DNA from 3 places in the Dickeya parazeae Ech586 genome. Region 2 is predicted to be linked to each of the others. Evidence: predicted binding sites of a transcription regulator. Region 2 holds the regulator's gene; each other region holds the start of a gene.

Region 1 (10,952 bases), 1.5 Mb from region 2:
ATAATGCGCGGTGAGAGAAATAGGTCATCGGAAAAGCAATAATTGCCATGATAATCAACGGAATCAAACCGCCAATACCGGCATTGATGGGCAAAAACAGCACGCCCGCGCCGATGGCCGTGCCGTACAGGCCCAGCATCCAGACGGTATCGCTTTTACGCCAGCCTGAAGCGTTCTCCAGTACCTGACTGCTGTCTTGAATTGTGCTCATGCGAGTTTCTCCTTGGTGAACACAGAGTATAAAAAAATGCCGTACCGGCTACAGGCCAATACAGGGGTAATTCGCAGGTGTCACACGAGACATCATGTGAATCGGGGTAACCTTTTATTGTGGCGGCATTCTATATCCTGACCAGTGTGAAATAATAGTGAGGCGATCACACAAATGAATAAAGGTCAATTATTTTAACCCCAATTATTCAAAAATAAAATATCAGGATTGATGCGTTAAATAATTTATTTTGGGAGGTATCTTTTTTGATGCGTTAATTGATTTGAATTGGTGAATAATAAAGCGGAAATATTTCTCTTTCTGGATGTCCGTGAGTGAAATAAATAGCTGACACAAAGTATTTATTTTATTCGCGCTGAAGATAATAAACCCAATCGTCATAATGTCACGTAAAAATCGTACCGGCGATGAGACGCCCTAAATATTCCCGTTGTCAGAAAGCTAACCTGTCTGCAACGTCAAGCAAAACGGGTATCAGCGGGTCATGACTGACCTGCATGCACCGCTGACCCGTAGTCGACACCGGTTGCTTAATCAGCCAACCGGTGTTGTGCCCACGCCAGTCCAGAGTGATAAGCCTCCGGCAGCAGGGGCGCTAATGCCTGTAGTGTCTGGCTCAACCGCGCGTTATCGGGATGAGAGAGATTCAGGTGTCCGACTTTACGACCCGGACGTACCTCTTTTTCATACCAGTGCAGATGTACCAGCGGCAACGCCAGCCAGTCGATATTCACATCAGTGCCGATCAGATTGACCATCACCGCTGGGCTGGCAACCACCGGAGCGGGGAGTGGCAACGCGAGGATCGCGCGCAGATGCAGTTCGAACTGGCTGATGGAGGCACCGTTTTGCGTCCAGTGGCCGCTATTATGCACCCGTGGGGCTAGCTCGTTGATCAGCAGGCGATCGCCTACCACAAAACACTCCATGGCCATCACGCCCACGTAACCGAGACGATGCATGATAGCTGACAGCATCTGTTCCGCCTGCTGCTGCAGGTGGGGCTGTGGGGTCGGCAACGCGACACTGGTACGCAAAATACCGTCTTCGTGCAGATTGTGGGTCAGGGGGTAAAATACGCATTCGCCAGTCGCGCTGCGAGCACCAACCAGCGAAACTTCGCCAGAAAAGGCGATGCCTTGCTCAACAATACACTCACCGTAGCAGTCGGCTGGCAGGCTGTGCTCTTCGCCGGTGCGGATACGCCACTGGCCCCGACCGTCATAGCCACCGACGCGGCGTTTAACAATCGCCAGTTCGCCCAGTGAGGCGAAGACAGCTGGCCATTCTTGCGCTGAAGCCAGCAGTTGCCAGGGCGCAGTGGCCAGACCCAGCTCATCCAGCAGTTGCTTTTGGGTGTAGCGATCAGCCAGACGCGGGAAGATATCACGGTTAACGAAGGCGGCGTGCTGCGCCAACTGGCGGGTCAGCGCCGTTTCTGGCCATCGTTCGATTTCGGCGGTGATAACACTGTGTTGCACCGGAACGGATTCCGGTTCTGCATCCAGCCCGACAGGATAGACAGCGATGCCAAGCGGCTCGCCAGCCTGACGCAGCATACGGCCTAATTGGCCGTTACCCAGTACGCAAACCGGTTTCATACCTCTTCCCTCGGATCCGGATGGTTCAGTACCTCATCGGTTTGCGCCTGACGCCAGGCCGCCAGACGGGTTGCCAGTGCGCTATCGTGACGCGCCAGAATCTGGGCGGCCAGCAGCGCGGCGTTAGCTGCGCCCGCTTTACCGATAGCCAGCGTGCCGACAGGAATGCCGCGCGGCATCTGCACAATAGAGTAGAGGCTGTCTACGCCGCTTAGCGCAGCGCTCTGAACCGGAACGCCCAGCACCGGCACCAGCGTTTTGGCTGCCAGCATTCCCGGCAGGTGAGCAGCGCCGCCCGCGCCAGCGATAATAACGTCAAAGCCATTCTGGTCCGCCTGTTCGGCGAAGCTGAACAGTTTGTCTGGTGTGCGGTGCGCGGAGACCACTTCAACGTGATAAGGCAGATTCAGTGTAGTGAGGATCTCTGCAGCAAACTGCATGGTAGCCCAGTCACTCTTTGAACCCATAACAATAGCGATTTTCGCCGGGGCAGCGTTGGATGACATGCCTGTAATGCTCCTGTGGTTTGCATGGCGGTAGTAATTCATGTTGATGACGTGCAATGACAGTGAACGTTAATGATACGGTCATTGCGCGCTGCAACGGCGACCTGAAACCGGAGCCACAGGCCGCGAGGGCGTAGAGCATACCATGAGCCAGAAGGGAGGAAAACGGTTGCGTGGCGATGAAATGGGCCGTTAACAGGGAAAATCAGTGTAAACGGGGCGTTACAATGGAAACGAGTTCAGACGAACGTCATCCGCCGTTACCTGGAGCCACGATCCTTCCTGATGCCAGGCACCTAATACCGCGCGTTCAGCTTTTACACTGCCTTGATCGATAACGTGGATAGCCGGGCGGTGTGTATGCCCATGGATCATCAGGGTGGCACGGTGGTAGTGCAGACGGTTAATCACTTCATCGGCATTGACGTCCATGATCGTCATGGATTTATGCTGGTTGGCTCTCTGGCTGGCAGCACGCATACGTGTCGCAATGCGCAGGCGAAAAGACAAGGGCAACCACAGGAAAAGCCGCTGGATAAGCGGGTTATGCACTTTACGACGAAAATTTTGGTAGGCGTGATCGTCGGTGCACAGGGTATCGCCGTGCAATAACAGAGTGCGTCGGCCATAGAGGTCAAGCACGGTTTCTGTGGCGAGCAAGTGCAGGCCGCTCTGGTGAGCGAAACGCCTGCCGAGTAGAAAGTCGCGGTTGCCGTGTGCGAAATAGCAAGGCACGCCACTGTCGGTCAGTGACTTTAGCGCCTGTGCGACTATCTTGTGCAACGGGGCCGGGTCGTCATCGCCAATCCAGGCGTCGAACAGATCGCCGAGGATGTAGAGTGCGTCGGCGTTGGGGGCGTCTTCTTGCAGAAAACGCAGAAAACCGGCGGTGATCGCCGGTTCCTGTTCGCTCAAATGCAGATCGCTAATAAACAGCGTCGACATACCGCGGGCGTTACTCGCTAACGGTTACGCTAGTGACGATCACGTCTTCTTTCGGTACGTCCTGATGCATACCGCTGCGGCCGGTAGAGACGGCTTTGATCTTGTCAACCACATCCATGCCTTCTGCCACTTCAGCGAATACGCAGTAACCCCAGCCATTCACGGTTTCAGACTTGAAGTTCAGGAAGTCGTTGTCTACGACGTTAATAAAGAACTGTGCGGTTGCTGAATGCGGATCGTTGGTACGGGCCATGGCCAACGTGCCACGATTGTTGGCCAGACCGTTGTTCGCTTCGTTTTTGATCGGCGCATTGGTACTTTTCTGGCTCATGCCGGGTTCGAAACCACCACCCTGGATCATGAAACCGTTGATCACACGGTGAAAAATCGTGTTGTTGTAAAAACCGCTGCGGCAGTAGTTCAGGAAGTTTTCTACGGTAACCGGCGCTTTTTCCGGGAAGGTATTGATGACGATATCGCCGTGGTTGGTATGAAACGTAATCATAGATAAACCTTACTTAGCCATAATACACAGAATAATGAGAGATATTCACCGAGGCGCCAAGCCGCCAAGAGCGCTCTTATAACATAAGTGAATGGCTGAGTCAGCACAGGGCGTGGTGGGCGGCACAATGAGCACCGTGCGATGAATTCTATTTCAAATAAATTCATTAACATAAGTAAAATTAAGTGAATTAATTTGAAATATATTTTTCTTGCGCTAAATCAATAACTAGTATCATTTTGATATGTTTTTTTACTTTCTAAATTTATTCTTGTTGTAGTTGATAGTCACTCTCGTTAACACGTTGCTCACTCAATAATCATACAGGTAGGTAAATTATGTTAGACCGGATTAATCAGCTATTAGACAACCCGGATTTCGGTAAGCTGGTTCTGCGACTGTCATTCAGTATTTTGATGCTGTTCCACGGCGTTCATAAGCTGATCGGAGGTGTCGGCCCCATTCAGGGAATGCTGGCGGCTCATGGTCTGCCGGGCTTTATCGCCTATGGTGTGTTTATGGGCGAAGTGGTGACGCCGATCCTGATGATCCTCGGTATTTTGACACGTCCTGCCGCGCTTATTTTCTCCTCCACGATGATTGTTGCTTTGTTGCTGGCAGAGCCGGAAGCACTGTTCATGCTGGAAAAAACCGGTGCCTGGGGAGCAGAAGGCGTTGCCGTTTACTTCTTTGCCGGTATCGCCATTGCACTGCTGGGCAGTGGTAAATACTCCGTAATGAGCAACCCCCGCTTACGCTAAGCATGCAATAGCGCATATTCGTCTACATTGGCAGCGAGACAAACCCGGCGATATCGCCGGGTTTATGCGTTTTAGCCTGAGCAAAATGTGAAATGGCGGGGAAAGACGAATATTAAGTACGCCCGCTTGCAATAGGGCAGGGTTCAGGTTTCAATACGCAGCTACGTCCGAAAACCGGATAAAAACTGACTTTATTACGCGTACCGCAGACAACGATGTACATCTCCTGCGAACACCATGGAATGCCCTGATGCTAAAGATCTTTAATACCCTGAGTCGTCAAAAAGAGGAATTCAAACCCATTCACGCTGGCAAAGTTGGCATGTATGTGTGCGGGATAACTGTTTACGACCTGTGTCACATCGGTCATGGGCGTACTTTCGTGGCGTTTGACGTGGTGGCGCGTTACCTGCGCTATCTGGGATATGACGTTAAATACGTTCGCAATATCACCGATATTGACGACAAGATCATCAGGCGTGCGACGGAAAACGGTGAAACCATCGAGCAACTCACCAACCGTATGATCGATGAGATGCATACCGATTTTCGCGCGCTGAATATCCTCTCCCCGGATGAAGAGCCTCGTGCTACGCATTACATCGCGGAAATCATTGAACTGGTTGAAAAATTGATTGCCCGCCGTCATGCCTACGTGGCGGATAACGGCGACGTGATGTTTTCAGTGGATACCGCACCGGGCTATGGCGTGTTGTCCCGCCAGGACCTGGAGCAGCTCAAAGCCGGTGCGCGGGTGGAAATCACCGAAGTGAAACGCAACCCGATGGATTTCGTGTTGTGGAAAATGTCCAAGGCGGGTGAGCCGAGCTGGCCGTCGCCGTGGGGCAATGGTCGTCCCGGCTGGCATATTGAGTGCTCGGCGATGAACTGCAAGCAACTGGGTGAGCATTTCGATATTCATGGTGGTGGCTCAGATCTGATGTTCCCACACCATGAAAACGAGATTGCCCAGTCTACCTGCGCGCACGGTGGCGACTATGTCAATTACTGGATGCACTCCGGCATGGTCATGGTAGACCGGGAGAAAATGTCCAAATCCTTGAATAACTTCTTTACCGTTCGTGATGTGTTGTCTCACTATGATGCTGAAACTATTCGCTATTTTCTGATTTCTGGTCATTACCGCAGTCAGTTGAACTACACGGAAGAGAACTTAAAGCAGGCGCGTGCGTCACTGGAGCGCCTGTACACTGCGCTGCGTGGCACTGATGCGTCGGTACCAGCGGCAGGCGGTGAGGCGTTCGAGCACCGTTTCCGCGACGCGATGGACGACGACTTCAACACGCCGGAAGCCTATTCGGTGTTGTTCGATATGGCTCGCGAGGTCAATCGTCTGAAAGCGGATGATGCTGCGGCAGCCAGCGGTCTGGCGTCAGCGTTGCGCCAGTTGGCCGGTGTACTGGGCTTACTGGAGCATGACCCGGAATTATTCCTGCAAAGCGGTGCGCAGGCGGATGACAGTGAAGTACAAGAGATCGAAGCGCTGATCAAACAGCGTAACGATGCTCGTCAGTCTAAAGACTGGGCGCTGGCTGATGCGGCGCGTAATCGGCTGACGGAAATGGGCATCGTGCTGGAGGACGGCCCACAAGGTACCACCTGGCGCCGCAAATAATCGCGGCAGTCAGACAGTCAGAAGTGTTCTAGACAGTAAACGTTTTCGACCACAGTATAAAACCCACAGTATAAAAGTAAGGCCCGTTTTGCGGGCCTTTACTGTTGCTGGTGGTACTAAAAACCAGCGATTATGCCTGTACGGTTACCGATTCGCTGCCAAATTTCACTACCTGACCAGCAACGATTTTGCAGCGTTTGCGGGTTTCGGTCTGGCCGTCGACGGTGACTTCACCGTCGGCGATAACCTGCTTGGCGGCGGCGCCGCTTTCGCTCCAGCCTTGTAGTTTCAGTAAATCGCACAGTTCCACGTGCGGGTGTTTATCCAAATGGAATACGTTCATGAGGGTTATGCCTGTGCTGGAGTGTCGTGGTATTCCTCGCAAGCCTGCAAGGTGTTCTGGATGAGCGTAGCAACGGTCATCGGCCCGACGCCACCCGGTACCGGAGTGATATACGCCGCGCGCTCGGCAGCTTCATCAAACTTCACATCGCCCACGACTTTGCCATTTTCCAGCCGGTTAATGCCGACATCGATAACGATAGCGCCCGGTTTGATCCACTCACCCGGAATAAAGCCTGGTTTGCCGACCGCGACCACCAGCAGATCAGCGTGTTCAACGTGATGACGTAAATCTTTGGTGAAACGGTGGGTGACGGTGGTGGTGCATCCCGCCAGCAGCAGTTCCATGCTCATCGGGCGACCGACGATATTGGATGCGCCGACCACCACGGCGTTCAGGCCGAACATCTTGATGTCATAACGTTCCAGCAGCGTGACGATACCGCGTGGGGTACAAGGGCGCAGCAACGGCGCGCGCTGGCACAGCCGACCGACGTTATACGGGTGGAAGCCATCCACATCTTTGTCGGCGGCAATACGTTCAATCACCTTGGTGTTGTCAATGCCAGCCGGTAACGGTAATTGCACCAGAATACCATCAATGGCGGTATCGGCATTCAGTTCGTCGATCAGCGCCAGCAGTTCCGGTTCGGTGGTGGTGGCAGGCAAGTCGTAGGAGCGGGAAACGAAACCCACTTCCTCACACACTTTGCGCTTGCTGGCGACGTAAATCTGCGAGGCAGGGTTATCACCTACCAGCACGACGGCTAACCCCGGTGCGCGTTTACCTTCAGCCAGTCGTTGTTTCACGCGCACGGCGACTTCGTCCTTCACCTGCTGCGCAATCGTTTTACCATCAATAATTTTTGCAACCATGTACAGAAAATCCATCATTTTCACTACGGGGGGATGCGCCTATTTTGGCAGAAGCGCCGCAGACTGTCAGGCGTTGTGTGTGGATTAATTGTGATAGCACGGTATTTATCTCTGCATACTGTTACCGCAGAGTAACAATACCTGTCATGCGAATACCTCATAAGGGGTAATTCTTCATCCCTGTAGGGAGTAATGGCAGCGTTTCTCACTGCGACGAGCTGCCACCCTGTGTTAGCCTGCCGGACGCCAAAATGTGTTAATCGTTTTAAACTGTTGTTGGGTTTTTCAATACGGTGTGGCAGGGAATGGGGCGATAAGAACTCGGTATTACTGATTTTTTTGTTTTTTGTCAAACATATCCCTTTAATGTAAATAAAGTTTCTACAATGATTGACGATGAAGTGAGTATCAGTCGATTGATTATCTCTGGTGTTTTTTGAGGGCCATTCGGGGGACATTTATGCTGCGATTATCCTCGCTTTCTATCCGTTACAAGTTCGCGCTGGCGCTGACGCCATTACTGATTGCGCTGTTGTGGTTCGCCACTAACGGCGTACTGGATCGGCGTCATACTGAGCAGGATATGGTGCAGTTTGCCCAGTTACTGACACTGGCGCAGCGAGCGGGCAATGCGGCACACGCCCTGCAACGCGAACGCGGTATGAGTTCAGGCTACATTGGCAGCAAGGGGCAGAAATTTGCCGACCCGTTACGCGAGCAGCGAGGCGAAACGGATAAAGCACTGGCGGCGTTGTGGGAAAGCCGGTCTGCGCTGGTGTTATCTGGCTCTGCTGGTGATATTGCACAGCGGCTAAGCCGCCTGCAAGAGCGCTTGCAAACATTGTCCTCACTGCGTTCCCAGGTTGATGGTTTCTCTCTGCCCACCACGCAAGTTGTCGGGTGGTACACCGCCAGTGTCAGCGACCTTATCGCGTTGGTCGGCGACATGAGCCACCTGGTTACCGAAGGTGGGTTGGTTAGCCGGGTTGCGGCGTATTACAACTTGCTGAATATTAAAGAACAGGCCGGCATCATGCGGGCATTGTTGTCCGAAGTGTTTGCAGTGGATCGCTTTGCTCCGGGGCAATACGAGCGTTTCAGCCAGTTAGTCGGTATGGAGAATGCTTACACCACAGCGTTTAATCAGTTCGCGGAACCGGCGCTCAGGCAGCAATTGCAGAGTTCGCTAAGCGATGCCGCGGCGCAAACCGCGCTGAAAATGCGTGATACTGCCTTTGCTAAAGCCGCTACCGGTGGATTCGGTATCGATGCTAACGAGTGGTTTAGCCAGCAAACCCAGCGTATCGATCGATTAAAAGTGGTGGAGGACGCCGCTTCTGCTGAATTGCTGAACTGGGCGAATCGACTGGAATCTCAGGCACGGATAAGCGGCTATGGTTATCTTGGCGGTGCGGTGGCGGCGGTGGTGTTGGCGCTATTACTGGCGGTGCTGGTGGCGCGCAACGTGTACCAGCAGTTGACCTCCACACTGAAAACCATTGATGAAATGGGTAACGATCTGACCTGTCGTTTGGCTGTGCCGGGTAAAGATGAGCTGTCGCAATTGAATCAGGCGTACAACCGGTCGCTGGAAAACATCGAGATGGTGGTGAGCACCATTAAGCAGGGCGCACAACTGGTGGAGCGCGCCAGTACCGAAATCGCGCAGGGTAATCAGGATTTGGCGCAGCGAACGGACGAACAAGCGGCCTCGCTGGTGGAAACCGCCAGCAGCATGGAGCAGATAGCCATTGCGGTGAAGCAGACGGCGGATTACGCCGGTCAGGCGTCCGGGCTGATGACGACGATGGAAGCGCAGATCAGTGCAGCCGATCTCGTCACCATGCAGGCCAGTGATGCGATGACGCAAATCCGGCAATCCAGTGAGCAGATGTCGCAAATCACCGCCGCCATCGACGCCATCGCGTTTCAGACCAACTTGCTGGCGCTGAACGCGTCGGTAGAGGCGGCCAGAGCGGGTGAGCAAGGGCGCGGATTTGCCGTGGTAGCGACGGAAGTGCGCAATCTGGCCCAGCGCAGTGCGAGTGAATCGCAACGTATCCGGGATTTGATCTCAGCCAGCATTGAGCAGGTGCATGCCGGTGTGACGCTGGTTGCTCGCAGCAGTGAGACCATGAAACAGATCATGGCCAGTACGTCTCAGGTGCGGGATTTTGTCAGCGATATCGCCACGGCGGCGCGGGAGCAGTCGCTTGGTGTGGATCAGGTGCATCTGGCACTGAATCAACTGGAACAAGTGACCCAGCAGAATGCGGTGCTGGTATCGGAAGCGGCCACGGCCAGCCAGTTGCTCGACAGGCAGGCCAGTGACATGAAAGAAACGGTCGATCGCTTTGTCGTCGCTGATAACGACGCTGATAATAACAATGCTGTCGCCAGCACAAGAATCGGCCTGCCTCGTTAATACACCGGCGGTCAGCGATGATACTGTCTGGCCGCCGCGTCCATGAAGGTGCGAACGATGCGTTCCAACATCGGCTGTAATGCCTGCGCCTTGTCCGGTTGCCAGGCGAAAGGAGCCTGCTCACTCATGTAGTTACACTGCGCCAGCTCCAGTTGCATCGCGTGTTGGTGTTGTTCTGGCTGGCCGTAAGCCCGGGTGATGTAGCCGCCACGGAAACGACCGTTCATAACCCAACTCCAGCGCTGTTGTGAGTGGCATGTCTCCAGCACCGCTGACTCAATAGCCGGTGCGCAGCTCAGGCCGCCGTTGGTGCCCAGGTTCAGGTCTGGCAATTGTCCATCAAACAAGCGTGGAATACGCGACGCAATAGAGTGCGCATCGAATAGCAACGCGTAACCGTGGCGCTGTTTGATGCGTGCCAGCTGCTGTTGGATCTGCTGGTGATAAGGATGCCAGATATCGCGCAGATAGCGGGCACGATCGGCGTCAGACGGCGCATTGCCGGGAGCAAATGCTGGCGTGCCATCGAACAAAATATCGGGGAACAGGCCGGTGGTGGCGGTGGTATACAGTGGCTGGTCGTCGGCCGGGCGGTTCAGGTCGATAACAAAACGTGAGTAGTTAGCCGCCAGTACGCTGGCACCGAGCCCGTGGGCAAAATCGTACAACTGCGGAATATGCCAGTCGGTATCTGATAGCGGGCGAGCGGCAGGCGTGAGCCGGTCCGCTACTTCCGGCGTAAGATCGGTACCCGCATGGGGAATGCTGAGCAACAGCGGGCTGTCGCCCTCCATCAAGGTAAATGGCGTCATGGACGGTGTTCTCCTCGAAAAATCGTTGTGCAGGGCAGTTGACCGCCCAACCAGTAAACCAGTTCTGCCGGACGCGCCAGCGGCCAGTGGACAAAATCGGCCACTTTACCGGCTTCCAGCGAACCGTGACTCTGTTCCAGCCCCAGAGCGCGGGCCGCGTGTAAGGTGACGCCAGTCAGTGCCTCTTCTGGTGTTAATCGGAACAAGGTGCAGGCCATGTTGAGCATCAGCCGCAGTGACAACGCGGGCGAGGTGCCAGGGTTGCAGTCGCTGGCGATAGCCATCGGTACACCGTAGCGGCGAAACAGTTC
Region 2 (10,952 bases):
CATGCGGTCCGGTGTAATGTTTAGCCGTTCCATTACGAGTACACTACATCGAGTATGACTGTCGCTCCGGATTATGAGTCAACGCTGGATTCTGGTTCCCGGCAGTACCGCTTGATAGTAACAATCTGGTATCGAATTCACTCGCATTCAAGATGGACTTAAACGTGGATTTAAAATCGTTGGATCGGGGAGGATTTCGATAGATTTCACTGGAACGAAAGAAAATGAAAATTTTCTTCTTCTCCACGCACTATAGTCATCAGTGTACGGCTATAGAACATGAAATGGTGCGACCGAGTGGACTCGAACCACCGACCCCCACCATGTCAAGGTGGTGCTCTAACCAACTGAGCTACGGTCGCAACGTGTACATTAGCGCGAGGCTAATGCCTGAAAAATGGTGCGTTCAATTGGACTCGAACCAACGACCCCCACCATGTCAAGGTGGTGCTCTAACCAACTGAGCTATGAACGCATTATTTTATCAGCTGCTGTCAGGGCGACAGCGGGGACGAATATTAACGGGCTGGATGGACGCTTGCAAGGAGAAAAACGCAAAATTCCGGTTGTATCTCACTGATTGACGAGCTTGTAGACAGAGCGCCGCTTTTTTCGGCGCTCTGGCGTCCTTAGCGTGCGGCTCGTGCCAGAATACGATCTGGCGATTGGCGCTGTACCCAACGTATGCGCAGTACCATCATGGTGGCGGAGGAGGTCAGGCCGATGATAAATCCCCACCAGAATCCCGCAGGCCCCATACGTGGCACCAGTATGTCGGTTAGCGCCAGCATATAACCGCTGGGTAGCCCCAGCAGCCAGTAAGCGATGAACGTGATGAAGAAGATAGCGCGCGTATCCTTGTAACCACGCAAGACGCCGCTACCGATGGTCTGCACGGCATCGGAAATCTGGTAGACCGCCGCCAGCAGCATCAGATGCGATGCCATCGCTACGACATCCGGATTTTTGTTGTACAGCATAGCGATAGGTTCACGCAGCGTGATGGTAAAGATAGCGGTGCAGATGGCCAGCAACACACCGGCCGCAATACTGGTACGCGCCGCTACCCGGGCCGCTGGTGCTGAGCCCTCGCCCAGACGGTGGCCGACACGAATGGTTGCGGCAACACCTACCGACAACGGCAGTACGAACATCAGTGAACTGAAATTAAGCGCAATCTGGTGCCCTGCCACATTCACGACCCCGAGTGGCAACACCAGCAGGGCGACGATGGCAAATAGTGTCACTTCGAATAACAGTGCCAGTGCTATTGGCAATCCCAGACCGGATAAACGCCGGAGTACCGCCCAATCCGGCTTCAACGGGGTGTTGAATCGGCGGATATCTTTCAGCCAGTAAGCGTGGCGGGAATAGACCGCCATCATCAGCATCATTATCCAGTATACAGAGGCCGTCGCCACACCACAGCCAACACCACCCAGCTCTGGCATGCCAAGCTTACCGTGGATAAAAACGTAGTTGATAGGGATGTTAATCAACAGGCCGATAAAACCGATCACCATACCTGGCTTGGTTTTAGATAGCCCTTCGCACTGACTGCGCAATACCTGATAGAACAGATAACCGGGTGCGCCCCACAGCAGCGCATGCAGATAGTTCACCGCTTTGTCGGCCAGCTCCGGCGCACCGTCATGCATCAGGTTGATCGCATATTTCCCCTGATAAAGCACCACCATGGTCAGTATGGAAATGCCTGTCGCCAGCAGAAAGGCTTGCTGGGTTTGATGCGCGATGCGGTCCCGGCGCCCGGAACCGTTGAGGTTCGCCACGACGGGTGTCAGCGCCATCAGCAAACCGTGACCGAACAGGATAACGGGCAACCAGATGGATGTCCCCACGGCTACGGCGGCCATATCCGTGGCGCTGTAGGAACCTGCCATGATGGTATCCACCACACCCATTGAGGTTTGTGATACTTGAGCGATGATGACCGGGATAGCCAGCGCCAGCAAATGACGGGCTTCTGATAAGTACTTCTGCACGAAAACACCTTCCTAATGCAGGATGGAGAGAGATCTCTAATGAGGAGAGAAAGACAATCATCCTTTATTTTTACGAAAAAAGATGAAGTATTGTAACTATTTGCCAACAGTAAACCAATGATTGACTGACAGAGAATGATCCCGTTTGGTTTTCCTGATGATATGGTGCAAACTGCCTGACATAAGTGAACGTCGCCACTGTCGGGCGTCGGCCGCTATGCCGCGCCGCTGTCGTGGGGCGTTCACGCCTATTACTGATCAGGAGGCAAGCTCAACACCATGTTTACCGGTATTGTTCAGGGCACGGCGACCGTCGTGTCCGTCGATGAAAAACCCAATTTCCGCACCCATGTCGTTCAACTGCCCCCCGAACTGTTGCCGGGACTGGAAACGGGCGCATCCGTAGCGCACAACGGTTGCTGCCTGACTGTCACCCATATTGACGACGATCGGGTGAGTTTTGATCTGATTAAAGAGACACTGCGGTTGACCAATCTGGGTGACGTGAAGGTCGGCGATCGGGTTAATGTGGAGCGTGCAGCCAAATATGGCGATGAAATTGGCGGGCATGTCATGTCTGGTCATATCATGTGCACGGCGGAAATCGTGAAAATTCTGACGTCGGAAAATAATCATCAGATCTGGTTCCGGCTGTCTGATGAGTCGCAGATGAAATATGTGTTGCACAAGGGATTTATTGGTATTGATGGTATCAGCCTGACGGTAGGTGAAGTGACCCGTAGCCGTTTCTGCGTGCACCTGATTCCGGAAACGCTGCAACGCACGACGCTGGGGCAAAAACGCCTGGGCGACCGTATCAATATCGAAATTGACCCGCAGACTCAGGCCATTATCGACACGGTTGAGCGTGTTATGGCTCGTCAGGCAGAGCAGCAACAAGCGCTGGCGGCAGAGCTTGCTGCGAAGAGTGAATAAAAGACGCCTGAACGCGTGTTATTCCTGTTAGCCATAATAAAACCGGCAGCCAGACTCCAGACTGCCGGTTTTTGTTTGTGGCTCTTAATTCGTGAGGCGAGGGCGACAGGAGTGGGCGATGTGCCGCCACCCGTTCATCGTGCCACGCGCATACCGCCTTCAATCCCTTCGACACTGAATAACACCTGCCAGAGTTGGATGTTGCGTGCGCGAAACGCACCGGCACAGGCGTTAAGGTAATAACTGAACATCCGCCGGAAGCGCTCGGGGTAGCGTGCTGACAGGGTCGGCCAGTGCTGCTGGAAGCGCTCGTGCCAGGCCATAAGGGTACGGTCATAGTCCGCGCCGAAATTGTGCCAGTCTTCCATGACCAGATAAGGCTCGCTGCGCTGGGCGATATGCTGCACTGAGGGTAAACACCCATTAGGGAAGATGTATTTGTCTATCCAGGCATCGACCTTGAGGCTGGTTTCGTTTGCGCCGATGGTATGCAACAGGAACAAACCGGTGGATTTGAGGTTTTTTCTGACCACCCTGAAGTAAGTATCGTAATTTTTCGGACCGACATGTTCGAACATGCCGACGGAAACGATACGGTCAAACTGCCGATTCAGATCGCGATAGTCCTGTAGCAGAATGGTGACATCCAGATCCTGACAACGTTGTTGCGCCAATGCCTGTTGCTCGCGGGAGATGGTCACACCGGTTACGCTAACACCGTAATGGCGGGCGGCAAATTCGGCCAGACCACCCCAGCCGCAGCCGATATCCAGCAGTGTCATTCCCCGGCGTAACTGCAATTTTTCGCAAATGAGGCGCAGCTTATCTTGTTGTGCCTGCTCCAGGGTTTCGGCTTGTTTCCAGTAACCACAGGAGTACTGCATGTACGGGTCTAGCATCAGGCTAAAAAGATCATTACCGAGGTCGTAATGCTCCTTACCTACAATCCATGCCCGCCGACGCGATTGCAGATTGGTCAGGCGAGCCATCAGTATCCGTAGCGTATCCTGCCAACGCTGGGGCAGTTGCTTCTCCAGCCCGGCGCGTATCGCTCGATGGAAAAACATGTCTAGCCGTTCACATTCCCACCAGCCATCCATGTAACTTTCGCCCAGACCCAGTGACCCGTCACGCAATATGCGCTTGAACAGTTCAGGGTTTTTGACCTGAATATCAAACGGTCGCGAACCGTTAATGGCGATATTCGCGGCCGACAGCATTTCATTAACCAGTTGGAACCAGGGTTGACTGGGGGTACCCAGATCCTCCACGTAAGATGAACTCATAACTTCTCCCTACCTTGCCAGATACATGCGTTATACGGGATAAACCAGACAAATATCGCGATGGAGGGTATTCGATGTACCCATTCCACACGTCATCGTCTATCCCTGAGAGCCTCAGAGGAAAATAAGAGACAAGCCGACACGAAAGGCGTCTACCCCGGCCGTGACAAACGGTGTAACAGTCATTAGTGGGGTAGAAAAAGTAAGGCGATGCGTATTGCTAAAAGCATCGTCTGATCATGGTTATTGTCGTCAATGACAGTGACAAGTGTATGACTGCTTTAACCCGGCGACAAGATTCATCGGGCTAAAGCAGCACATTGCGTTCTATATTAGGGTGCCAGGGAGACACGCTTTAGCGCTCTACGGCGCGGTATAACGGCGGTTGATTCGCCAGCGTGCGATAACGAAATCGTCTGGCTATTAACGGCGATAATCGAGATACGGGCCGTCAGCAACGGAACGGCGCTCGATCAGCGTCGGGTGGACTTCGATGGTTTGCGCTTCCTCGCGTTTGCTGGTGATGCGGTCAAGCAGCATGGAGAACGCCGCCTGTCCCAGCCGTTCCTTAGGCTGATGAATGGTCGTGAGCGCCGGCGTAAAATAGCGGGAGTGGCGTACATTGTCGTAACCGATCACCGAAATATCCTGCGGTACACGCAGGCCCAGTTCATCCGCCGCACAAATCGCTCCCATAGCCATAATATCGCCGCCGCAGAATACCGCGGTCGGTCGCTGCTTTTGCGCCAGAATCTGATGCATGGCTTTGTAGCCGGATTCGGGTTCAAAGTCACCCTGAACCACCCATTCGTCACGCAGGGGGATATCCGCTTCTTTCAGCGCTTTCAGAAAGCCCAAATAACGCCCGCTGCCGGTATTGCGCCCCTGAGAACCGGGGATGGCACCGATATCACGATGCCCGCGCTCAATCAGATAGCGACCGGCCATATACCCACCGGCAAACGCATTATCAATAATGGTATCGGTGAAATCGCTGTGGGCTTCGCCCCAATCCATGACGACCATCGGAATATGGCGATAATCCGCCAGCATTGACAGCAGTTCAGGCGGGTACTCGGCACACATCACCAGCAGGCCATCCACGCGTTTTTGCGCCAGCATGGACAGGTAAGCACGCTGTTTATCCTGATTATTGTGAGAGTTACACAGAATCAACGTGTAACCTCTGGCGTAGCAACTGTTTTCCACCGCTTCGATAATTTCGGCGAAATAGGGTGCTTCGCTGGAGGTCGCCAGCAGCCCGATAGATTTGGTGTGGTTGACTTTCAGGCTTCGGGCCACCGCACTGGGTGAATAATGCAATTCATCAATCGCTGCGCGTACCGCAGCCTTGGTCTCTTCGGCGACGAAACGTGTTTTATTAATCACGTGTGATACGGTTGTGGTTGAAACGCCTGCGCGTTTTGCCACATCTTTAATCGTTGCCATCTAAAGTGACTCCTGAACTCATCTGTTACAGTCGTGGGTCTGTTACAGCAGTAAATATGTTGTTAATCGTTTGCCTGCGTGAATTTTGCTCCTGCTGGACAACAAGGCAACATTTCAGTAGGAGACATGCCGAGGTGTGTAGCTTGAAGGGAGGGCTGACGCTTCGACCAACGCAGTGTACACGGTAAACTGCGGATTTTGGCCGATTTAGAGCAAAAGGGGAAGAGGCAATTCGTGTTATCTCTGTGACGCAGAAATCGGTTTTTTGACTTCAGTCGGGTAATAATAGACCTATACTTTATGTGCTTGCCCATCCGCCGGGATACGGTGTTGATTCAGACATAACGGGATGATGGCGATCATCAGTCATATACAGGAGAATACGATGGATACAAATTTGAAAATGTCGCTGTGTAGTACGTTGGTCGCACTCGTGGTGATCATTGTTTTTAGTTTCACTGCGGTATTGAACTGATAGCAGATCGCCAGTGGTGTAAAAAGAAAACAGAAAAGGGGCTAGTGCCCCTTTTCTCGTTATTCATTAAGCCATTTAGCCGATTGTTATTGACGAATATCCGTTAGCGAATGGTCTTCGGTGTCACCACGCGGCGAGCGCCGACATAATGATCCTGCCAGTAATCTTCACTCAATTTACTGATTTTGATGTCAGAACCCGAGCGCGGTGACTGGATAAAACGACCATTGCCCAGGTAGACGCCAACGTGGTCGGCAGCACCGCGGTTGGTGATACGGAAGAACACCAGGTCACCGCTTTCCAGTTCGCTTTTCTTGATGGGCGCCGCGTCACGCAGGTGGAACATCTCATTGGCTGTGCGCGGAATCGAGATTTTTACCACATCTTTATAGGCGTAATACACCAGCCCGCTGCAATCAAAACCTGAATAAGGCGTTGCGCCGCCCCAATGGTACGGTTTACCGATTTGGCTCATCAGCTTGTTCATGGCAGTCAATTTGGCGTGCTGATAGCGTTTTTGGTGAGCAGCACTGATGGTCAGCGCCGCTTTATCGTGTTTGCCTTTCTTGCTTTTACCATGTGAAGACGTGGCGGCTACCTCATCTTCTTCATCGACCGCCGCTTTACCTTTTTTATGCGCGTTTTTCGCGACCACGAGTTCATGCGCTTTGTGGCTGGTTTTAGCCTGCGCCGGTGTTTCTTTCTTTGCTGCGTCTTTTTTCGTGGTTTTCGCTAATGCAGCCTTAGTGGTATGCGTGCTTTTCTCTGGCTGCGATTTTGTATGGGAGGAATGGGCTGCCGCCGCCACCGACTTTTTGTCCGCAGACTTTTTGTCATTGTGCGACTTCGCGTTTTTATCGTGACTGGCTACGGTTTTGGCTGGCGTAGGCTTTGCGTGTTTTTCCGGTTTTTTGCCGTGGGTCGGCTCCGTGCCTTTTTTGTTAGCATTTTTGGCAACTTTGTTCTTTTTGGATTCATCAAGCGCTTTATTCGCCGTTTCTACACCAGATTTGCGTGGTGGCACTGCCCCGCCGTGCGGATTAGCCAGCGCCAGACCAGAAAATAGATTACTGAAAAATAATAAAAAGAGCGTAATAAATAACCGCATGATAGTTCTGACCGAATGTTGTCCTCAATCGTTCAATCTTTACAGTATTCCCGAAAATGACCTGATAAAAAAGCGGGAGATAGAATAATCCTACTACAAAATAGTGAGAAAACGTTAACAACGGTGTTTGCTGCTTAATTATCCGGCGATTTGGCGTCGCTTTGTACCGTTAGCGCGTCACCCGGATAAAACCCTATAAAAGATAGCGTTTTTTTGTGGCCGTCGCTATCGTTAGAATACAAAACAAAAGAAGCGGTATGCCACGGTTTGCCGCGAGTCATATGAGCGGCTCTTAAGGGCTGCTCATCACGCGCTTGAGGAAGCAATAGAATGACGACAACGACACTTGAAAAAATTCAGCGCCAGATTGCTGAAAACCCGATTCTGCTGTACATGAAAGGCTCTCCCAAACTGCCGAGCTGCGGTTTTTCTGCTCAGGCGGTACAGGCGTTGTCGGCGTGTGGCGAACGTTTTGCCTATGTAGATATTTTGCAGAACCCGGATATCCGCGCCGAATTGCCGAAATATGCCAATTGGCCGACATTCCCGCAGCTGTGGGTGGATGGTGAATTGGTTGGCGGTTGTGACATCGTCATTGAGATGTATCAGCGTGGCGAACTGCAACAGTTGATTAAAGAGACAGCTGACAAATACCGTTCCCAGCAGGAAGACCAGCAGTAATCTTCCTTATCGTCAGGCAGCATTGCGCTGCCTGACGGCCTGTTTATCGTTGTTTTACGCCAGCATAGGTTGGCGTGTGAGCAGTAGTTGTACCGCCTTATCCTTCGTCGACAGCCAGTGGCGCGTCTTCGGTATCGCCGACAGCGCCAGCCAACGGCCAGCCCCCCATCCGTTTCCACCGATTGACCAGTTCACAAAACAGCTGTGCTGTGCGCTCGGTATCGTACAGCGCCGAGTGTGCCTGGCTGGCATCGAAAGGGATTTCCGCGGCAATACAGGCTTTAGCCAACACGGTTTGCCCCAGCACCAGCCCGCTGAGTGCGGCGGTGTCAAAGGTGGCAAACGGGTGGAATGGGTTGCGTTTCAAGCCGCAACGTTCAGCCGCCGCCATCAGAAAGCTGTGATCGAAGGTTGCGTTATGCGCCACGATGATCGCACGATTACAATTCTGGTCCTTGATACCTTTGCGAACGGCTTTAAAAATGTCATGTAGGGCGTCATATTCACTCACCGCGCCGCGCAGAGGATTGCTCGGGTCGATACCGTTAAACGCCAGTGCTTCGGGACGCAGAATTGCGCCTTCGAACGGTTCGATATGAAAATGCAAGGTGTCGTCCGGCTGTAACCAACCGCTTTCATCCATTTTCAGCGTTACCGCTGCAATTTCCAGCAGCGCATCGGTTTTCGCGTTGAACCCGGCGGTCTCAACGTCAATCACCACAGGGTAAAACCCACGAAAACGCGCGTTCAGAGCGTTCAGGTTATTTTTCTCAGCCATTCGTTTCTTATTTCTTCAGCAACATGCAGTGCGCATTATGGCAAATTGTGTCGGGGGATGCAGCAGCCAGACAGAGTGCCGTCCCCCGGAAAAGGCAGGTGCCGTCGGCACCTGAACAGGCAAGGATAGAATCAGTTACCCAGTCCTTGACCGGCTTGTGAACGTTCAATCAGTTCTATCTTGTAGCCATCCGGGTCTTCAACGAAGGCGATCACGGTGGTACCGCCTTTGACCGGGCCTGCTTCACGGGTCACTTTGCCGCCGACCTGACGAATACGCTCACATGCGCCGGCGACATCATCCACACCCAGCGCGATATGACCAAAGGCGGTACCCATCTCATAGCTGTCTACACCCCAGTTGTAGGTCAGCTCGATCACCGCGCCGTCGCTTTCCTCGGTGTAGCCGACAAATGCCAGAGAATACTTATATTCCGGATTGTCGCTGGTGCGCAGCAGACGCATACCCAGTACCTTGGTATAAAAATCGATAGCGCGTTGCAGGTCGCCAACACGTAGCATGGTGTGAAGTAAACGCATAATGACCCCTATTCTGATCCGTGGGTTAGCCGTCTGGGCGATATCGGTAGTATTCCGTTATCGTCTGAAACAATAGGGCCAGAGTATAGCGTCGTTGCCGGGGTGAGTCCAAATCTGTGGCGGAGAGATGTTGTGTGTCGTTGAGTCCGGTTTTGATGCGCGTTTGCCGCAAAACAACCAGGATAAACGGAAATATGGTGGTTAATTGCGCATTAACGCCACGTAAGGCTTGCCAGTGAAGGCAATCAAGGTTTCAATAAAGATGTCGGATGAGGAGGTACTGTGGCCGAGCAGCTCGAGCTTTTTCCTGTTCCCAACCCATGCCGCGGTATCTGCCAGGCGGATGACCGGGGCTTCTGCCGTGGTTGTTTTCGAAGCCGTAACGAGCGCTTTAATTGGGGAACGATGAGCGATGCGCAAAAACAGGATGTGCTACGATTATGCCGCCAAAGGATGAAGCGTTCGCAGCGAAATGAGAAAAATTCAACATCCTCAGAACCGGATCAGCCGACCCTGTTTTAATCGACATGGTGATATTTAATGGCATAAATTAAGTTCAAGATCATTTTTAATTAATTATTATTTGCTAGAATAGATAGATAACAATAAGACCTTTTTATAAAACTTTCGTTTTAAATCAGAGTTGATTGCAATCCAGGGAAGTTGCTTAGTATGCTAACTATAAGGAGAGGTGATGGAATTGCCGTTAGGTTCTGATTTAGCTCGGTTGGTTCGTGTATGGCGTGCTTTGATTGATCATCGATTGAAGCCTCTAGAGCTCACTCAAACTCACTGGGTCACGCTGCATAATATTCACCAACTGCCTCCGGGGCAGTCCCAAATTCAACTTGCCAAGGCGATTGGAATAGAACAGCCTTCGTTGGTGCGAACGTTGGATCAGTTGGAAGACAAAGGGTTAATTACCCGACATATTTGTGCCCATGATCGACGCGCCAAACGAATTCTGTTAACAGATATGGCCGATCCGATCATTCAGGCGGTAAATGACGTTATTGATCAAACACGCAGCGAAATATTAGATGGTATTACTCCTGCAGAAGTAGATGAGTTAGCCACTATTATCTCCCGACTGGAAAAAAACATATTGGCATTACATGAGACTCAGTCTTAATTAATAGAAGAAGTAAATGTCCCGGCAGGTAATTCGAATTTCAGGCAATATATACTCACAATGATTCGAGTTGCGGGGCGGTACGCATGCGTGTTGTACCGTTATAAATTGCACAATTATATGTTGTGCAATTGTATGTGGTGTAATGCGTTAACCCTTCAGGGCAAGGCTCATGATGAGCATTTGCAATGCGGTAATCGGCGTATTTCAAGCGGCTTACATGAGTAAGTCACTGAGATAACGGACAACGTTGTCGGGAGCGGCGTTGTGTTCGATAAGCCTCATACCTGAAGGGTAAAAGTCGGCGCTGGACTAATAACACCAACATTCCTGTAACCTGAAGTTATAACAGGTATGACGTTATAATGGGTATAGCGTACCAATAATGGCTTATCTGAACAGGCGAGTCGGGTGAGGGCGATAAGACAATCACCACCCCATTGGGTGGTGATTGATTATTATCGCTTAGCGAGGAGATACCGTGATGGAACGACCATTACTGGCCATCGCTACACGTTGACCAGCGTGGAATTTGGTGTCGCCTTGTTTTTGTACCACCATGATG
Region 3 (10,952 bases), 1.6 Mb from region 2:
ATTGATCACCTTTTAGCGGGCTATCGACTCTACATGAAATGTGAATAGCGGACGGATAATCGTCTGGATAGCTTGCCGGGTGATGGCGAAAATGCCATTCTGATAGATGGTCTGACGGTGTGGCGATAGAAAATTGTAGTCACCTGGTCAGGTTTCGTCGCAGGGTATATCGCACGGGCGGCGTGACTAACTCCATCCGGCGGCGGTGTGTTATCCATTAATGCGGCAGCCTTGCTCGGGTGAAGACGATAGATTCTCGTGTCGGTATCCTCTGGCAAACACAGGCAATAAGGTGGGCTGGCAAGGTTGTGTTAGTGCGCAGCCTGGTACTGTGGGCGTGTGTTTGGGACCGTTATGTCTATCGGCTTGCAGCGCGGTAATAAAATGAAATCCTAATCAAGAGCGGAGGCTCCTCCTGTCGTTGGATTCTCTTCTATTGCTAATAAAAAGGGCTTGGTATGTTTTACATTTTGCGTGATAGCAACGGGCATCTTATCAGGGTAGAAAGATCGCCGTTTCCGGAAATGAATGGTGAGCTGCCGGATAATTCAGTTGAGGCAGCAGCATGGCTGCATAACCAGCGGGCTATTCTGGCTAAGATCGAGCGCTTGCGCAGCAGCGATCTGGAAATGGTACGTGTACTTGAAGACTTGATTCAGGTGCTGATCACCAAAGGGCAGATCAACATCACGGATTTTCCAGCGGCGGCGCAGCTTAAACTCATCAATCGTGCACGGGCGCGTGAAGAGCTGGGTAATCTGGAGTCACTGATCCGTGAGGATGAAGATAAAATCTTCTGATGCTGATAAGTTCCGACAAAACGGCTTGCCAGTTACCTTGCAAGCCGTTTTTTATTGGTCCGACAGACGGCAGAGTGATGAGTGCTTGCCGACGGCACGGAACAAACGGGTAATCAAGGTGGCTGATAATGGTAAACGATGAGAAAAGTATCGATTTCGGTACGCTGGTTTCAGAAACACGTCATCCTGCATCCATGAATTTGGATCAGTTATCCACGCTGGAAATGGTGTCCTTGTTCAATCAGGAAGATCACCGGGTGCCGGAAGCGGTGCGCAAGGTCCTCCCCGCTATTGCTCAGGCGGTGGATGCGGCTGCAGGTTGCCTGAAGGTGGGGGGACGAATTATTTATCAGGGAGCCGGTACCAGCGGCCGCCTTGGCGTGCTGGACGCATCCGAATGTCCACCGACCTTTGGCGTGCCGCATGGGGTGGTGGTGGGGTTGATTGCCGGTGGCCCCGGCGCGTTGCTAAAGGCGGTGGAAGGAGCGGAGGATGACCCTGCACTCGGCGAAGCGGATTTGGTCGCGCTGACACTCACTTCTCGCGATATCGTCATCGGCATTGCCGCCTCAGGGCGAACACCCTACGTGATTGGCGGCTTACGTTATGCCCGGACGCTGGGTTGTCGCACCGTCGCCATTTCCTGCAATCCCCATTCACCGATTGCACAAGAAGCGGAGATCGCGATCTCTCCGTTGGTGGGGCCAGAAGTGTTGACCGGCTCCACACGGCTGAAATCCGGCACAGCACAAAAACTGATATTAAATATGATATCCACCGGTGCGATGGTGAGACTGGGTAAGGTATATCAGAACCTGATGGTGGATGTGAAAGCCACCAACGTGAAATTGGTCGATCGAGCCTGCCGTATTTTGATGGAGGCCACTGGGGTTGAGCGGGAAACGGCGCAGCTGTGTCTGGCGCAAACCGATTATGACGTCAAACCGGCGATAGTCATGGTAGTAGCAGGATGTGATGCACAACAAGCCAGACAACGGTTAGCACAAAGCAATGGGTATCTGCGTGATGCGTTATATAAAGAAAATGCAAAAAACCAAGGGGAATAATGAGTAGTCCGATGGATGATGAGTTCTGGATGCGTCACGCCTTGTCGCTGGCACAACGAGCCTGGGACGAAGGTGAAGTACCGGTTGGCGCGGTACTGGTGCAAGGCGATCGGGTGATTGGCGAGGGCTGGAATCGACCGATCGGTCGCCATGATCCCACAGCCCATGCAGAAATCATGGCGTTGCAGCAAGGGGGGCAAGTGCTGCAGAACTATCGTCTGCTAGACACCACCCTGTATATTACGCTGGAACCCTGCGTGATGTGTGCCGGTGCCATGATTCATAGCCGCATCACTCGATTGGTGTACGGTGCGGCGGATGCCAAGACGGGAGCTGCCGGCTCGCTGGTGGATATTCTGCGCCATCCCGGAATGAACCATCAGATAGCCATTACCGACGGTGTGTTGGCGCAAGAGTGCTCCGAACTGTTGAGTCGTTTTTTCCGTATGCGCCGCCAGCAGCAGCGCGAAGCGCGCGCCGGACGTGATACGTCACATGATACTTCGGCCTGAATCGAGCGTTCAGAATAACGCCGCCCGAACCGCAGTAACTGAATCGTAGTGAGCCAAACCGCAGTGAACCAGTGGGGGATAGGTCAACGGGAACGCGTGGCGGTCAATTGCTCTGGTGGTACGGCGGGGTAGGCGCTGCCAGCCAGTTGCTGTTGTAACGCACGGCTTTCTTTCTCTGAAAGATACCCCACCAGGCTGACCATGTAGCGTCGGATATTTTCCACATAGTCGTAAGCCTCCTGACCACGCGCATAACCGTTGGCTGTCTGGGAGTAGTAGCGTTTCTGACTCAACATTGGCAGGCGTATTTTGACGTCTGCCCAACTGTCTGGATTTCCCTGCTGTTTTTCTGTCAACTTACGGGCATCCATCATATGCGCGTACCCCATATTATAGGCTGCCAGCGCAAACCAGATACGCTCATCTACCGGGATGGTGGCAGGTACCTGCTGCATCATTTGGCTTAAATATCTGGCACCGCCGCGAATGCTTTCCTCCGGATTGAGCCGGTTGACCACATCCAGACTTTCAGCGGTATTGCGCGTTAGCATCATCAAACCACGTACCCCGGTTGGCGAGGTTGCCAGCGGGTTCCAGTGCGATTCCTGATAAGAAATTGCCGCCAGCAGTTTCCAGTCTATTTCCCGGGCGTATTTCTCGAACAGCGGGCGTAAACCCGGCAATGTGTTGTCGATAGCGCTGAGGAATGTGGTGGTATCCACATAGTCGAATTCGCCGACGTGCCCCAGATACTTCTCCTCCAGACGGGCGAGGGTGCCGTCTTCCATCACCTGACTAAAGAAGTCGAGCAGTGCCGCAGATAGGCTGTCATCGCGGTTTTGCCGCATATACCAGGTAACCGGCTCTTCGTCGCTAAGATCGAATGACACCGCCAGCTGGGGGTGGATTCGTTGCATCAGACCAATGTTGATTGAATCAGCGATGGTGTAATCCAGCTTTCCATCCGCTACTTGTTTTAGGAGATCCAGCTCAGAGACATCGGTGGCGACTTCCCAACTCAGTTGCGGATATTTTTCGGCTTTGAGATCGCGCAAGGTAGCGGCATGTGCCGAGCCAGACAGTACGGTCAGTTTACCCTGCATTTTATCCAGTGAAGTGGGACGAGCGCTCCCCATACGGTAGACCAGTTGCTGTGACACCGAATAATAGGAAGGGCCTGCCTGGAAACGGTTCAGACGCTCCTGGTTATAGATGAGGCCTGCCGCCAACAGGTCGGCATTGTCGTTATCCAGATCGCTGAATAAATCGTCAACATTTTGACGCACGGAAACCACCAGCCGCACGCCGAGGTAGTCGGCGAATCGCTTGGCCAGTTCATAATCCAGCCCGGTGGGGGAACCGTTGCTGAGGGTATAGGTCAACGGAGAGGTCACGGTGCTGATGCGTAGCTCGCCACGTGAAAGGATTTGCCTTAACTGGACGTCCTGATGACTGCGCCAGGGAATATTTGGCCACAGTGCCAGCGTCAACAGCAAAGCGATTACCCCGATGAAAACATAATTTATCGTTAAACGCTTCAATGAGTTGTCTCTCGGCGGCCAGTTGGCCTGTCTGTCTGTAACGGCAGTTTCTTATTACGTCTGTCCCAGAGTCGGGGGGCATTTTGCTTAACAAACCGCCAGTGTGCAACTGTTATTCGTTTGTCTATTGTTTGACCACCGAACCTCTGCAATGTTTAACAATCGCTACGCAAACGGTTTCGTCACGCGCCACTATTCTCTATAATAGCCCGCGTTTCCCCCCTGTAGCGCCCTGACGCACTGTCTCCGGTGCCTCGAAGACGAGAGAAATTTAGATGATGGAAATACTGCGTGGTTCACCGGCCTTATCGGCTTTCCGTATCAATAAACTGTTGGCCCGGTGCAAGGAATACCAACTGCCCGTTAGCGACATTTATGCCGAATACGTCCACTTCGCCGATGTGAACGCTCCGCTAAACCATGAAGAACAGTCACGACTGAGCCGCCTGCTGAAGTACGGGCCTTCTCTCGCTGAGCATGAGCCTACCGGGCGGCTGATTCTGGTGACCCCGCGTCCGGGCACCATTTCTCCCTGGTCTTCCAAGGCTACCGACATTACGCACAATTGCGGCCTGCAGAAAATTCGTCGTCTGGAACGCGGCCTGGCGTTTTACATTCATGCGCCGACATTAAGTGATGCCCAGTGGAAAGAACTGTCTGCACTGCTCCATGATCGCATGATGGAAAGCGTCTTTGACGACCTGCAACAGGCTAACCTGCTGTTCTCTCAGCACCAGCCTGCACCACTGAAACGGGTGGAAATTTTGCTCCAGGGCCGCCCGGCGCTGGAGGAGGCCAACCTGCGTTTGGGGCTGGCGCTGGCTGATGATGAAATGGATTATCTGCTGGAAGCCTTTACTAAACTGGGGCGCAATCCAACCGATATCGAACTCTATATGTTTGCTCAGGCGAATTCTGAGCACTGCCGCCATAAAATCTTCAATGCCGATTGGGTCATCAATGGTGAAACACAGCCGAAGTCGCTGTTCAAGATGATCAAAAACACCTTTGAGCATACACCGGACTATGTGTTGTCTGCCTATAAGGACAATGCGGCAGTGATGGAAGGATCGGCGGTAGGCCGTTTCTTCCCTGACCCACAAGGCGCTTATGCCTACCATCAGGAAGACGCTCACATCTTGATGAAAGTGGAAACCCATAACCATCCGACGGCTATTTCACCGTGGCCGGGTGCCGCGACTGGTTCCGGTGGTGAAATCCGTGATGAAGGCGCAACTGGACGAGGCGCGAAACCGAAAGCCGGTCTGGTCGGGTTCTCGGTATCTAACCTGCGTATTCCCGGCTTTGTTCAGCCGTGGGAGCAGGATTTCGGTAAGCCGGACCGCATTGTCAGTGCGCTGGATATCATGACCGATGGCCCACTGGGTGGCGCTGCCTTTAATAACGAATTTGGCCGTCCGGCATTGACCGGCTATTTCCGTACCTATGAAGAAGCGGTAGACAGTCATAACGGCGTTGAAGTGCGCGGTTATCACAAACCTATCATGCTGGCGGGCGGGATCGGCAACATCCGTGCGGAACACGTCAAGAAAGGCGAAATTAGCATTGGTGCCAAATTGATCGTGCTGGGCGGGCCTGCAATGAATATTGGTCTGGGGGGCGGTGCTGCATCGTCCATGGCATCAGGCCAGTCTGACGCGGATCTGGATTTTGCCTCGGTGCAACGCGACAACCCGGAAATGGAGCGCCGTTGTCAGGAGGTTATCGATCGCTGCTGGCAGCTTGGCGAGCAAAACCCGATCCTGTTTATCCATGACGTCGGTGCCGGTGGCCTGTCCAACGCCATGCCGGAACTGGTCAGCGACGGTGGTCGCGGTGGTCGTTTCGAACTGCGCGATATTCTGAATGATGAACCTGGGATGAGCCCGTTGGAAGTCTGGTGTAACGAATCGCAGGAACGTTACGTGCTGGCGGTAGCGCCGGAACAACTGGCGCTGTTTGATGAAATTTGTCGTCGTGAGCGCGCGCCTTATGCCGTCATTGGTGAAGCGACGGAAGAACAGCACCTGACACTCAGCGATCGCCACTTCAACAATAAGCCGATCGACATGCCGCTGGACGTACTGCTGGGCAAAACGCCGAAAATGCTGCGTGATGTTGAGCGTAAAGACGTTGAAGGCACCCCACTGAATCGCGAAGGCATTTATCTGGCGGAAGCGGTTGAACGCGTGCTGCATTTGCCTGCGGTGGCTGAGAAAACCTTCCTTATTACCATTGGTGATCGTACGGTGACCGGGATGGTGGCACGTGACCAAATGGTTGGGCCGTGGCAGATACCGGTGGCAGATTGCGCCGTGACAACCGCCAGCCTGGATAGCTATTACGGTGAAGCGATGTCAATCGGCGAACGAGCGCCAGTGGCATTGCGTAACTTTGCTGCATCAGCGCGTCTGGCGGTAGGGGAAGCACTGACTAACATCGCCGCGACGCATATTGGCGACTTGAAGCGTGTGAAACTGTCTGCCAACTGGATGGCGGCAGCCGGGCATCCGGGTGAAGACGCGGGTTTGTACGAGGCGGTGAAGGCGGTTGGTGAAGAACTCTGTCCGGCACTGGGACTGACGATTCCGGTGGGTAAAGACTCCATGTCGATGAAAACCCGCTGGCAGGAAAATGGCGAAGATAAATCGGTAACTGCGCCGTTATCGCTGGTGATTTCTGCGTTTGCCCGCGTAGAAGATGTACGCCATACCGTTACACCGCAGTTGCGTACCGACAAAGACAACGTACTGCTGATGATCGATCTGGGTGCCGGACATCACGCATTGGGCGCGACAGCACTGGCTCAGGTTTATCGTCAACTGGGTCGTAAAACGGCGGATGTGCGTAATCCGGCACAGCTGGCTGGCTTCTTCAATGCCATGCAGACATTGGTGGCGAACAAGGCACTGCTGGCATACCACGACCGCTCAGACGGCGGTTTGCTGGTCACGTTGGCCGAAATGGCGTTTGCCGGCCATTGTGGCGTGAAAGTCGACATCAGTTCTATGGGTGAAGATGCGTTGGCTGTGCTGTTCAACGAAGAGCTGGGCGCTGTTATCCAGATAGAGGCCTCTCGCCGTGCCGAAGTCGAACAGGTGTTGGCTGAACACGGTCTGGCAGAGTGCGTGCACTATCTGGGACGGGCACAAGCGGGCAACCACTTCATCATTCACAGTGGTAACGATGTGGTGTACCACGAAAGCCGCACTACACTGCGTAACTGGTGGGCGGAGACGACCTGGCAAATGCAGCGTCTGCGTGATAACCCACAGTGCGCGGATCAGGAGCACCACGCGAAATCTGATGACAACGATCCGGGGCTGAATGTCGCATTGACTTTCGACCTGCGCGAAGACATTGCCGCACCATTTATCAGCCGTCAGGCGCGTCCGAAGGTGGCGGTCTTGCGTGAGCAAGGCGTCAACTCGCATGTAGAAATGGCGGCGGCGTTCCATCGCGCTGGGTTTGATGCCATTGATATTCATATGAGCGACCTGCTCGCCGGTCGTCGTAATCTGCAAGACTTCCAGGCGCTTGTCGCGTGTGGTGGCTTCTCTTATGGCGACGTCCTGGGCGCGGGTGAAGGCTGGGCGAAATCCATTCTATTCAACGATCGGGTGCGCGATGAATTCGCTGCATTCTTCCTGCGTCCGCAAACGCTGGCACTGGGGGTCTGTAACGGTTGTCAGATGATGTCCAACCTGCGTGAGCTGATCCCAGGGGCGGAGCATTGGCCGCGTTTTGTTCGTAATAAATCTGACCGGTTTGAAGCGCGTTTCAGCCTGGTAGAAGTGACCAGCAGCCCATCATTGTTCCTGCAGGATATGGCGGGTTCTCGTATGCCGATCGCTGTGTCGCATGGCGAAGGTCGTGTAGAAGTCCGTGACGACAGCCAGCTGTCTGCACTGGAACAGCATCAGCTGGTGGCACTGCGTTACGTGAATAATTATGGTCAGGCGACGGAAGATTACCCGGCTAACCCGAATGGCTCGCCGAATGGTATCACGGCGGTGACCAGCGTGAGTGGCCGTGCCACGGTGATGATGCCACACCCGGAACGAGTGTTCCGCACCGTGAGTAACTCATGGCACCCGGAAGAGTGGGGCGAAGATAGCCCGTGGATGCGTATGTTCCGTAATGCTCGCCGCCAGTTGGGGTGATGTATTCGAATACAGCGTTGATAAGAAAGGGGCTTCGGCCCCTTTCTTTTTTTGTCTCAAATCAGCGACAACAGCATGATTGAGTGTCTCCAAAAGGTGACATTTATTTTATTGATTCTAAAGAATTATTTTTAATGGGTATTAGGGTGTCTTTTTTTAGCGACAAAAAGCCCTGATTTCACCGAATAGCGGAGGAATCGCGGAAAGCGTTCAGGCTGTATTATTAATATCTTCGGCGTGTTATTTTTATTTTTCTTTTTATTTCAATGCATTGATTATTTAAGTTGAAAACTGGCACGATGAGTGCATAATAAGTGCGCTGCTCATTCAACTGGTTATGATAGCAATGTAAAAAACATGCTCATAACGCTCGGAATGATGCCAAAAGATAAGGTGCCTATCGTCCAGCATTATTGATAACTGCCCTCGGGCTTTATCACACATCGGGCGACACGTTGAGTGAGGCACCGCCTATTCAGAGACCCGGTCAGACAGTTACTGTGTGACCGGGTTTTGTTTTGGGGCATTCACCGAGTCACTCCCAGCGCCTGTTGCGCGTTCGTTCCTTTCTGACTACCGCAATTTGCAGGGTTGCATGGCATGATTGCGGCCGTCTTCCCAAGATACTGATGGTCTGCATTTGAGCTGATACTGATAACGCGTACAATGGCGGGCGAGGTATCAGACGGTGTCCTTTGGCAGGTAACGATATGATTTCGTTGAAACGTTGGCGTTTTTTTCCACGCTCTTTGCGGCAATTGGTCATTATGGCCTTCCTGTTGGTCTTGTTGCCGTTGCTGGTATTGGCTTATCAGGCCTATGAGAGTTTGGATCACCTCAGTGAACAGGCGGCGGGGATCAATAGCACCACACTGGCTGATGCACGGCGCAGCGAAGCCATGACCACTACGGCTATCAGCATGGAACGTAGCTATCGTCAGTTTTGCGTGCTGGGCGATCAGACCTTGTCGCAGCTGTATCAAAATCAGCGTAAGCAGTATTCCCAGATGCTGGACGTGCATGCGCCGATTTTGCCTGACCCGTCTTATTATCAAAATCTGCGGCAATACCTGACGGAACTGACCGATATCCGTTGTCAGAACAACGGCCCGGCAGCCGCGTCTATTACCGTACTGGATAACTTCTCTCGAACCAATGCCCAGATGGTGCAGGCCACACGTGAAGTGATTTTCTCGCGGGGGCAGCAGTTGCAGCAGGATATCGCTGAGCGTGGCCGCTTCTTCGGCTGGCAGGCACTGGTGTTGTTTCTGGTCAGTGTGCTGTTGGTGATGCTGTTTACTCGGATGATCATCGGGCCGGTGAAAGGCGTCGAGAGAATGATTAATCGGCTGGGGGAAGGTCGGCCGTTAGGCCAGCTCATCAATTTTAGGGGGCCGACGGAAATTCGCTCCCTGGCACAGCGGATCATTTGGCTAAGTGAGCGCCTTTCTTGGCTGGAAGCCCAGCGTCATGAATTTTTGCGCCACTTATCCCATGAGCTAAAAACGCCACTGGCGAGCCTGCGTGAAGGCGCGGCGTTGTTGGCTGATGAAGTGGTGGGCACGCTAACAGACGACCAGAAAGAGGTGGTCGCCATTCTGGATAATAGCAGCCGCCACTTGCAGCAACTGATCGAGCAGTTGCTCGACTATAACCGCAAGCTGGCGGATGCACCGGCCGGGCTTGAACAGGTAGATGTCAACGATATCGTCAATATGGTGGTTGCCGCGCATAGCCTGCCGGCTCGCAGCAAACTGATGCAAACGCATGTCGAACTGAATGCGAAGACGTGTCGTGCGGAAACCACATTGTTGATGCGGGTGATGGATAATCTCTATTCCAATGCGGTGCACTATGGTCAGGAATCCGGTAACATTTGGATCCGCAGCCGCCAGATAGAGAACCGGGTTCAGATTGACGTCGCTAACAGCGGCACTCCCATTTCTGAATCAGACAAAAGTATGATCTTTGAACCTTTTTATCAGGGTGCCCACCAGCGTAAAGGCGCGGTAAAAGGCAGTGGTCTGGGGTTAAGCATTGCACAGGACTGTATCCGCCGTATGCAGGGTGAACTGAATCTGGTGGCGGTGGAGTATGCCGATGTCTGTTTCCGTATTGAATTACCATTAAACACTGAGAATTAACCATGATTGCACGGTTGTTGAGCCTTCTGCCGTTACGAAGCCTGGTGGTGCTGTTACCCGGTCTGGAGGTGATTGCCGCGCTGAAAAAACTGCTGACTGGTTTGCCCTTGCTGTTTTTGCTTGCCGGTTGTGCTCAGGATAGTGATAACCCACCTGTTGGTCGGCGAGAGGCTGAAATCGTCAGCCCGCCTAAAGCACAAGTTGCAGACTATCGCACCATGTCATGTGAACAGTTATGGCCACTCCACAATGCCGACGCGATGAATAATGCGCTGTACTGGTTGCGCGTCATGGAGTGTGCTTCACGTATGACACCGATGCAGGCCCGGCAACAGACGCTGTTGGTCGGTGAAAATGACTGGAGTGGGTTATTCCGTCAGGCCATCTTGCTGGACAATGCCGAAACCACCCCGCAAGAACGTCAACAGATTATTGAACAACTGAATCGTCAGCGGTTGAATGTGCCACTGACGTTATTGCCGTTGTTTCAGGTCTGGCTGGATAAACAGAATCTGATATTGACCCTGGCGGATGAACGTCAGCGTTTTCAGCGTACGCTGGAAAACAGCGATAAACAGCTGGAAGCGATGCACGAGCAGCAGACGCAGTTACAGTCACAACTGGAAACCACGACGCGTAAACTGGAGAATTTGACCGATATTGAACGCCAACTGTCATCGCGTAAACCGACACAGGGGGATTTGCCTGATGGTGAAAGCCGTCGG

The links. Region 2 encodes PurR, which represses purine synthesis genes. Its sites were predicted from a motif close to CANGCAAACGTTTGCNTG; they were not measured.
Region 1: the regulator PurR is predicted to act here: its motif matches at 2,498-2,515, upstream of purE (5-(carboxyamino)imidazole ribonucleotide mutase).
Region 3: the regulator PurR is predicted to act here: its motif matches at 4,087-4,104, upstream of purL (phosphoribosylformylglycinamidine synthase).

What each region holds. Positions count from the first base shown of each region.
Region 1 is NC_013592.1:3,342,514-3,353,465, reverse strand. Features, by position in the region: gene DD586_RS14680 (HAAAP family serine/threonine permease) at 1-211, opposite strand, end outside; gene purK (5-(carboxyamino)imidazole ribonucleotide synthase) at 763-1,833, opposite strand; gene purE (5-(carboxyamino)imidazole ribonucleotide mutase) at 1,830-2,339, opposite strand; gene lpxH (UDP-2,3-diacylglucosamine diphosphatase) at 2,562-3,284, opposite strand; gene ppiB (peptidylprolyl isomerase B) at 3,295-3,789, opposite strand; gene DD586_RS14655 (DoxX family protein) at 4,128-4,550, shown strand; gene cysS (cysteine--tRNA ligase) at 4,801-6,186, shown strand; gene ybcJ (ribosome-associated protein YbcJ) at 6,317-6,529, opposite strand; gene folD (bifunctional methylenetetrahydrofolate dehydrogenase/methenyltetrahydrofolate cyclohydrolase FolD) at 6,535-7,404, opposite strand; gene DD586_RS14635 (methyl-accepting chemotaxis protein) at 7,865-9,829, shown strand; gene hutG (N-formylglutamate deformylase) at 9,841-10,641, opposite strand; gene hutI (imidazolonepropionase) at 10,638-10,952, opposite strand, start outside.
Region 2 is NC_013592.1:1,885,054-1,896,005, forward strand. Features, by position in the region: partial or broken gene DD586_RS08265 (MEKHLA domain-containing protein) at 1-28, opposite strand, end outside; tRNA gene DD586_RS08270 (tRNA-Val) at 286-362, opposite strand; tRNA gene DD586_RS08275 (tRNA-Val) at 399-475, opposite strand; gene DD586_RS08280 (MATE family efflux transporter) at 630-2,003, opposite strand; gene DD586_RS08285 (riboflavin synthase) at 2,283-2,939, shown strand; gene cfa (cyclopropane fatty acyl phospholipid synthase) at 3,074-4,225, opposite strand; gene purR (HTH-type transcriptional repressor PurR) at 4,649-5,674, opposite strand; gene cydH (cytochrome bd-I oxidase subunit CydH) at 6,060-6,149, shown strand; gene DD586_RS08300 (C40 family peptidase) at 6,253-7,257, opposite strand; gene DD586_RS08305 (Grx4 family monothiol glutaredoxin) at 7,588-7,938, shown strand; gene rnt (ribonuclease T) at 8,036-8,716, opposite strand; gene gloA (lactoylglutathione lyase) at 8,848-9,255, opposite strand; gene DD586_RS21320 (DUF1289 domain-containing protein) at 9,538-9,777, shown strand; gene slyA (transcriptional regulator SlyA) at 9,950-10,387, shown strand; gene DD586_RS08325 (outer membrane lipoprotein) at 10,853-10,952, opposite strand, start outside.
Region 3 is NC_013592.1:3,515,261-3,526,212, reverse strand. Features, by position in the region: gene DD586_RS15305 (tryptophan synthase subunit beta) at 459-800, shown strand; gene murQ (N-acetylmuramic acid 6-phosphate etherase) at 929-1,867, shown strand; gene tadA (tRNA adenosine(34) deaminase TadA) at 1,867-2,379, shown strand; gene mltF (membrane-bound lytic murein transglycosylase MltF) at 2,463-3,920, opposite strand; gene purL (phosphoribosylformylglycinamidine synthase) at 4,199-8,083, shown strand; gene DD586_RS15280 (HAMP domain-containing sensor histidine kinase) at 8,794-10,227, shown strand; gene qseG (two-component system QseEF-associated lipoprotein QseG) at 10,230-10,952, shown strand, end outside.